Regions from separate parts of the Paenibacillus sp. VCA1 genome, predicted to be linked through region 2. Evidence: predicted binding sites of a transcription regulator. Region 2 holds the regulator's gene; the other holds the start of a gene.

Region 1 (4,211 bases), on a different contig from region 2:
ATCATCTCGACGATCTGATCCAGCAAATCCAGCACCTCGCCCCACAGCTGCCGGTGTTCCCTTGCCGCTTCCGGCCGGCCTTCGAGCAGCGCCTGGCGGCTCCAAACATCAAGCTTTTCGGGCACGCCCGCGTCTTCAAGCAGCCCATAAACCGCCGTGCACATTTCCCGGGCCGTTTTGGCGCGTTTGATCCGTTTCTCGAACGCCGCCAGCGGCCCCGTCACCGCGCTGCGGCAGCGCTCCATGAGCTCAAGAAGCTCCTCGGCCGTTTGCTGCTGCGGCGCCCCTCCTTCTTCGAGGGACAAGCTCGGGATGCCTTTCAAAGGCCGCCCGTCCGTCCAGCGGTAACCTTGCATTCCGCTTGCCAGCGCATAGTTTTCGAGGCGGTCCATGTCTTCCCGCGTGAGCGACCCGTCGAGCGGAAGAACAAAATCGCTTTTAACGCAGCGGAACACGTCCTCGTGCCTCCAGTACCGCCGGACGACGTCCAGCGCGGCGCGCATGAACTCCGCCAGCGGATGGTGCAGCTCGCTTCTTTTCTGGTCCAGGAAAAACGGCACGCCGTAATCCTGGAACAACGGCACGACCAGATGCTCGTAATCCCCCAAATTGCGCACGAACACCGCCATTTCCCGGAAACGCACGCCTTCCTCGCGCGAAAGCCGAAGCATTTCCCGAAGCGCTCCTTCGACTTCGGCGCGCCGCCCGGATGCGGGATGGATCGAAATGCCGTCGCCTTTTTGGCCTGAGGCCGCCTGATAGCGCAGCCGCCGGTCATATCCCCGCTCCAAATGGGCAAGCACCGGACTTTCCCGAAACCGCGGCGGCACCGGCGGATCAAGCACCGTGTCGTCGATGTCCAGTCCCAGCTCCTCCGCCATCCCTCTCAGCTTGATATAGGTCGTGGCGGTCGGATGGAACAAATCCAGCTCATGCGGCATCCGCATCGCGTCGTAAGGCCGGTCCAGCGTCAACGAGATGGTGACGGAACGGGCATGCGCCATCATTTGGCCGATCGCCAGCAGCTCCTGCGGGGTGAAGCCGTGGAACCCGTCGATCCATATTTCCGCGCCCCGCAAATAAGCCGAGTCCTTCACCGATTCGGTCAACCGGATCAGATTGTCCTCCTCGTCGATATACAGCGGTGACATTTCCTGCTCAAAGTCCTTGTAAACCGTCCATAAATCCTCGAGCTTGCTGCGCAGGATCGGCGTGACGCCCGGCGCGGGAGCCAGCTTCCCGAGCAGCTGTCCCACGGCGGAGGCATCGACGCAGTACCGCTTCATTTCGGTATATACGTCGCCAAGCTTGCCGACGAACCCAAGCTGCTCGCCCGAAGCGCCAAACAGCTTCAGCTCGTCCTTCCGGCGCTGTATGATTTTGTACAGCAGCATTTTTTTGCCCTCGTCGCTGATGCCGACGCGCGCCGTTCCCCCGGTCTCCTGCATGACGCGATAGGCGAGGCGGCGGAAGCTGAGCACTTGGGCCCTTACGCTGCCTTTGATCCGGCCCGACGTTACCAGCCCGTGCTCGGCTTGAAACGAACCCTGCTCCGGTACGAGCAGAATGATCGCATTCCCCTGCGGCTCTGCTTCCAGCTTCGCGGAAATCCGCTCCAGAATCGTCGTCGTTTTTCCGCTGCCCGACCGTCCGATCAAAAAATGAACCGACATGATGCTCCCCCTTCATCTATGTAAATAATCGCTGCTAATTCATCGATAATCTATCAATCAGTATATCATACGAATCTGAAAGGCAGAACGTATGTTTGTTGAAAAAACTAATCTATCAACCAAAACGGCTATAAAGCTCCTACTATTTTACCATTAAAACTCCGCTAGCGTTTAACGTCCATTATTTGCAAAAAGCGTATTCGCCGGCGTTTCTTACCTGAGGATTTTGCGAAAATCCAAGGAGCGACTTCCAATCAGCAACATACAGAACGAAGCGGTTTAATTCGTCAATAAATCGTACCCGGGAGCGGCCTGGAATCGAATTTTGAAAATCCTGATCTCTAAAAAAACTGCCGCCGAATCCTTTTTCGGATTCAAAGCGGCAGTCCGGCTGCATTCCTATGAAAAGGCTTTGCTTCTCACTTCAAAAATCGCAAACTTCAGGTAATGCCCTTCGTCGACGCCCAAAATTTGCGGATGGTCTTTGCCTGCGGCGCGCCATTCGATCAGGCGCAATATTTTGCCCGCGTCGGCCGCGGCTTCCCGGATCGTCTCGAGGAACAAATCGGGCCGCATATGGTACGAACAGCTGGCCGTAACCAGGTATCCGCCTTCGTTCACCAGCTTCATGCCGTGCAGGTTGATGTCCTTGTATCCTCTGCAGGCGCCTTTAACCGCGTTTTTGGTTTTGGCGAAAGCCGGCGGGTCCAAAATGACGACATCCCATGTTCTGCCGCCGCCCGCGGTCATTTTTTGCGAGGTGTCGACCTTGGCCCCGGCGCCGCCGGAACGTTCTTCTCTTTCCTCAAGCCCTTTGACCTGGTTGCGCAAATACTGGAACGCATCGTCCACCACAAATTCCACGCGGTCGCCGAACCCGTTCAGCTCCACGTTTTCGCGGGCGCTGTCGATCGCATGCTGGGAGATGTCCAGGCAGGTGACCTTTTTGGCGCCGTATTTGCAGGCATGCAGCGTAAAGCTGCCTGTATGCGAAAAGCACTCCAGCACCGTCGCGCCGTCCCAGTACGGGAACGTGACGACCTTGCCGCTTTTGTTCACCGGGCGCTCTACCGTTTGCCCGTTTTCTTCGACTTCCCGGACCGTAATCCCGCTGCGCTCGCCCCAGCCCGTCATCAGCGGCTCGATCGATGCGCGGTTTTCCCGTTGGTCGAAAAAGTAGCCGGTTTTTTGCCCTTCTTCGATATCGACGCGGATCAATAGGCCGTTTTCCCGCACCGTCACGAATCTAGGGCAGTCTCCGTAGACCGGTCCTTTGGTTTGCTCGAGCCCCTCCAGCTCCCGGATCGGAACGTCGCTCCGTTCGTAAATCCCCCGGGGATCCATCACTTTGGCCAAAGCTGCGATGATCTCCTTGCGGCGGATATCCATGCCCAGCGTCAGCAGCTGAATGACCAGCACGTCATCGAAACGGTCTACGATCAGCCCCGGAAGGAAGTCGGCCTCCCCGTATACAAGGCGGTACGCGTTTCCGTCATTCAGGAAGCGCTCCCGGTGCTTCAGGCAGCCTAGGAAACGTTCCGTAAAAAAGGCTTCGTCCATCGCTTCGATTTCGCGGTAGGAAACGGCGCGCACCGTGATTTGCGATGCCGGGTTGTAATACCCCGTCGCCAAATAACGTCCTTGATGGTTCACGACATGAACCAGATCCCCGGGCTGCGGGTCGCCCTGAACCGACTCGATTTCATTTTTAAAAATCCATGGATGTCCCTGCTCCAGCCTTTTTTTTCGGTTTTTATGAAGAACGACAGTTCCCAACATGTCCACTCCTACTCGTGTGCAATTTCTTGAATCTTAAATGTGCGCCGCCCTCCAAGTCATGGTTGTCCACGCGGCGGCATATATGTAATGCATGGACAAGAATCCGCCAAAGGAGAACCTTCCCCATGTTTCATACGGTTATTTTTCCCGTCATTTACGGGCTCATCATTTTTTTGGCCGGCATGAAGGTGATGGAAGCGGCGCTCGGGAGCTGGGCGGGACCGCTGCTTACGAACTTTCTGGAAAAAGCGACCGCATCCCCTTTCAAAGGCATGCTGTTCAGCACGGGCATTACGGCCGTGCTTCAAAGCAGCACCGCCGTTACCGTGCTCACGATGGGCCTTGTGAACGCCGGGCTGCTCTCGTTCGAGCGGACGCTGGGCATCATCCTCGGCAGCAACATCGGAACCTGTCTTACGACCGAGCTCATCGGACTGCAGATCGGCCGGATCGCGCTTCCTCTGCTCGGCGTTTCCATCCTCGTATGGGCCGCGGCGGTCCTGCTCGACGAGTACAAGCTGTTTTCCATGCGCAGCGCCCCCCGGGCCTTCAGGCCGATCCAGCTGATGGCTCTGGCTGCGGCCGGTTTTGCCATGGTGATGCTCGGCATCCGCGTCATGCAGATGATCGGCCCTGCGCTCGAACAGTCGGGGCTGTTCGGCTGGTTTATCGGCCAATCCACGCATAACCTGTGGTGGAGCATCGCCGCCGGAGCGGCGCTTACCGCCCTTATGCACAGCAGCGCCGCCGTCATCGGCC
Region 2 (4,211 bases):
TACGGACGTCACGCTGGAAAAGGTCGCTTCCATCGTCTTTTTGAATCCGGCGTATTTGAGTCAGGTTTTTAAGCAAAAAACGGGGAGCGGGTTCAAGGAATACGTCACCGCGCTGCGCATGGAAAAGGCGGCGGAGCTGTTGGCGCACACGCAGCTTAAGCTGGCGGACATCGCCGAAAAAATCGGCTACCAGGACGTAAAGCATTTCACCCAGGTTTTCCGCAAGCGAATGAACATGACTCCGACGGAATATCGCCAGCAATTTGGGAGGGAAGCCGGATTGAATCGGATTTGCCCGTAATGATTGACCGTTATATGCTGAAGTTTGATCTTATAGACGATGCCTTGCCGTTCAAGCGGCAGGGCTTTTCGCTGTGTGCTTATGGCGGTTGGGAAATCCGCTTCAGTGCGGATTTGTCAGTTTAAGAAGACTGCTTATTGCCAAATGGGAACAAATGTTCTATAATTGAATTATTATGATGCAAAGCGTTTGGGTCACACAAGGGGGAATCGTCATCATGGATAGATGGAACGTCGGGGAGCGCATGCGGAAGGATCGGAGCCCTGGATTAAGCATCGCTTTTATTGAAGAAGGCCGAATCGTTTCTCGCGAATGTAGGGGAGAACGGACTGCCGGGAGCGGAGAACCTGTCGGCGAGAGTACGATGTTTAATGCCTGTTCCATCAGCAAATTTGCGGCGGGCATGTTAGCCCTTCTTTTGGTAGAGGAACGCGTCCTACATTTGGACCAAGCGGTGAACCAACAGCTTCTGTCATGGCGGATACCCGATCATCCCGAGTTTGATTCCGGCGATGTTACGCTCCGCAGGCTGCTCGGCCATCAAGGCGGATTTGCCGACCCTGACGGAAGTTTCGGTACGTACGGCAAAACGCTAGGGACTCCATCCATGGCGGAATTGTTGAAAGGTTTGACGCCCTATCGGCAGCAGCCCGCTGCGTTGGCAGCAAAGCCAGGAAGCCGGTTCATATACTCGGATACGGGGTTTTGCATCCTTCAGCTGCTGATCGAAGAGGCGACAGGGGAAGCTTGGGATAAACTCATGCGCACCAAAATATTCGAGCCACTGCAGATGGCGAACAGCCGTTTCGTAACGAACGAATCGGAAATTCGTGACGGATCGGCGGCAGGGCATAACAAACGCGGAATCCGGCTGGAAGGTTACCCCATCTACCCGTTTGCTGCGGCTGCCGGCTTGTGGTCGACGCCGACGGATCTGGCATTGTTGATGGCCGAGCTTATGTTTTCGCTGCAGGGGAAAGGGAAACTGGGCATATCCGCGGAGACGGCTCGAGAAATGATCAAACCTCAGGGCGGCTTTAAATGGGCTGGACTTGGCGTATTTATGGATGACCCGAACGTAGAATTGGAGCTTAGCTCTCTGGGATGGGGAGAAGGTTTTCAATGCATGATGACCGCTTATCCCGGGAAAGGCAGGGGAGCGGTGCTGATGATGAACGCGGATCCGGGAGTGCATCAAACGAACAGCTTGCTCGGATATATCGCAAACATGTGGCAGCAGGAGAATTCCGGCGCATAAAAAACAAGCCCTTGTTCTCCTGAAAAAGAACAAGGGCTTGTCCGTTGATGAATTCAAAAAACGGATTAATGAATGTCACGGAACAAACCGACAACTTTGCCGAGGATCGTGACGTGGTTCAAGCGCAAAGGCTCATAAGAAGGATTCTCCGGTTGGAGACGGATATGATCCTTTTCTTTATAGAACGTTTTTACGGTAGCTTCGTCCTCATCGGTCATGGCAACGACAATATCGCCGTTATCCGCGGTCTGCTGCTGGCGGACGATGACATAGTCCCCGTTGTGAATGCCCGCCTCGATCATGCTGTCTCCGACGACGGAAAGCATGAATACTTTCTCATCCCCTACATAATGCTGAGGCAGAGGGAAATAATCCTCGATATTCTCCGTAGCGGTAATCGGTACGCCGGCCGTAACCTTACCTACTACGGGAACACGCGCGATCGTTTGCGTGAAAAGGTTGCTGCTTTCGGACTCTTCCTGACCCAAAATCTCAATGGCCCGAGGTTTCGTAGGGTCCCTGCGGATCAACCCCTTCTTCTCAAGCCTGTCCAAATGGCCATGAACCGTCGAGCTGGAAGCCAGACCCACGGCTTCGCCGATTTCGCGAACGGAAGGCGGATACCCCTTGGCCCGGACTTCGTTCCTTATAAATTCCAGTATCGCTTGCTGCCGGCTAGATATCTTCGACATTCCCCATCAACCCCATTAGTAACGTTTGGTAAAAGTATACCATAGAACTTCCGTTCGTACAAACACAAGTTCTAAAAATGAGAACATGAATTTTCCTTTCGTAAGAACAATTGTTCGAAAAAACTATTGAACAAAACATGTGTTCGTGTTATATTGTTCTCATACAAGAACAAACGTTTGGAGGAACAGTTAACATGTTAAAATATAGTACATACCAAAGCATATATAATCATGAAATGACGGAAACGGGACGCGGCGGCTTGATGGACCGGTTGCCTGTGCTGCGGGTCATGCTCACGCGCCGTTTGATGCTGAAGCTGCTGCTCGCTGTCGTCATCATATCCGCAGGATGTACAGGCATGGTACGCGTATTTGCAGGTTCTCCACAAGATGATACGCAAGTGGAGCAGGTTGTCGTTGCCCAGGGAGATACGCTATGGGAGATCGCGTTGAACCACAAACCGAAAAACATGGATACCCGTGCTTATATTCGGATGATTAAGGAGATGAACCATCTAAAGACCAGCAGCATACAAGCCGGCGATGTTCTTTCTCTTCCTATATATTAATAGTCGTTTTACGCCGAAGAGCTTGGTAAGGTTAACGCCTTGACAAGCTCTTTTTCTCATGGCAAAGTTAGGTATGAATTGATTAATGGAGGAGTTATACATGGATATCGACAGCTTAGTTCAGCGCATTAACGAACTTGCCCGGAAGGATAAGGAAACGGGTCTGACGAAGGAAGAAACCGAGGAACGCGCCAAACTGCGCGAAAGATATCTCCAAAACGTCCGCCGCAATTTCAGGGCCCAATTGGATTCGATCGAATGGGTTGAAGATCGTGAAGGCGGAAAGCGCAAATAAAATAAGGAACTGAATGGTTAAGGGGGTAAAACGATGTCCCGATCATGGGAAAGAATGGTTCAGAAAAACTCGACACAACTAAATAAACAGCGCAAAAAGCAAGGCAAGCCTTCGCTTTATTCCTCGAACGGATCCGCCACGGCCGACATATTCAGAGGGCGCAACTTCGTCCTTCCGATCACGTTGGTGGCGCTTGCCGTAGTTTACCTTTTGCTCGGCATGGCGAGCCAGCAGGCCTCGATGAACACTTCGCTGAATTGGATCGTTGTAGGGCTGTATGTCCTGCTGGCGGTGATGATTTTTCTGCGCCGTCCGTTTCTTAAAGTGGATAAAAACACGCTTTCGACGGTCAAGTTCAATCGCGACCGCCGCTTGACCGCGGATCAAATCGCAAAAATCAAAGCCGGATCCGGCTCGATCGTGATCGAACTTCAAGGCACGAAAGGAAAAAACGGCAAGGTTTCAAAAGGGGGAAACTGGGTGTTCACCCGCTTGATCAACCGTTACGATACCGATGCCATGGCTGCGCGTCTCGAACGTTTTGCCGAAGCACACAAGATTCCGTTTGAAAAATAATAAAATAGATAACTTGTTGGGAGAGGGATGGGGAAGATGGGTGTATCCGCTGTTTTTTTTGATTTGGACGATACGTTGTTGTGGGACGAACGAAGCGTGAAGGAAGCTTTCCGGGCAACCTGCGAAAAGGCGGCAGCCAAAACGGGAATCGATGCCGACGAACTTGAAGCGGCCGTCCGCAAGGAAGCGCGGGCGTTGTACGAAACGTACGATACGTATGCATTTACGGCGATGATCGGCATTAATCCGTTCGAAGCTTTATGGGGCGACTTTACGGTAGGGCAGCAGCCCGAATTCCGCCGCATGGCCGAAATCGTTCCTGAGTACCGGAAGGAATCCTGGCGCCGCGGGTTAGCCGAGCTTGGCGTCGAAGACGAACAGCTGGCTGATGAGTTGGCGAAGCAATTCGGGGTGGAAAGACGGGCCCGTCCTCACGTTTATGAGGAAACGTTTCAGGTGCTGAAGGAGCTGAAGGGGAACTACAAGCTTTTGCTGCTGACAAACGGTTGTCCCGGCCTGC

Evidence for each region. Region 2 encodes LexA, which represses DNA repair genes until DNA is damaged. Its sites were predicted from a motif close to CGAACATATGTTCG; they were not measured.
Region 1: addB (helicase-exonuclease AddAB subunit AddB) is a predicted target of LexA. The motif match lies at 1,758-1,771, and genes of this name have one in related genera.

The regions. Positions count from the first base shown of each region.
Region 1 is NZ_JAVLSX010000002.1:413,767-417,977, forward strand. It holds gene addB (helicase-exonuclease AddAB subunit AddB) at 1-1,673, opposite strand, end outside; gene RJP21_RS05565 (class I SAM-dependent rRNA methyltransferase) at 2,073-3,452, opposite strand; gene RJP21_RS05570 (Na/Pi cotransporter family protein) at 3,578-4,211, shown strand, end outside.
Region 2 is NZ_JAVLSX010000004.1:326,058-330,268, forward strand. It holds gene RJP21_RS10760 (response regulator) at 1-301, shown strand, start outside; gene RJP21_RS10765 (hypothetical protein) at 301-426, shown strand; gene RJP21_RS10770 (serine hydrolase domain-containing protein) at 519-1,559, shown strand; gene lexA (transcriptional repressor LexA) at 1,625-2,251, opposite strand; gene yneA (cell division suppressor protein YneA) at 2,446-2,820, shown strand; gene RJP21_RS10785 (DUF896 domain-containing protein) at 2,921-3,115, shown strand; gene RJP21_RS10790 (hypothetical protein) at 3,149-3,691, shown strand; gene RJP21_RS10795 (HAD family hydrolase) at 3,728-4,211, shown strand, end outside.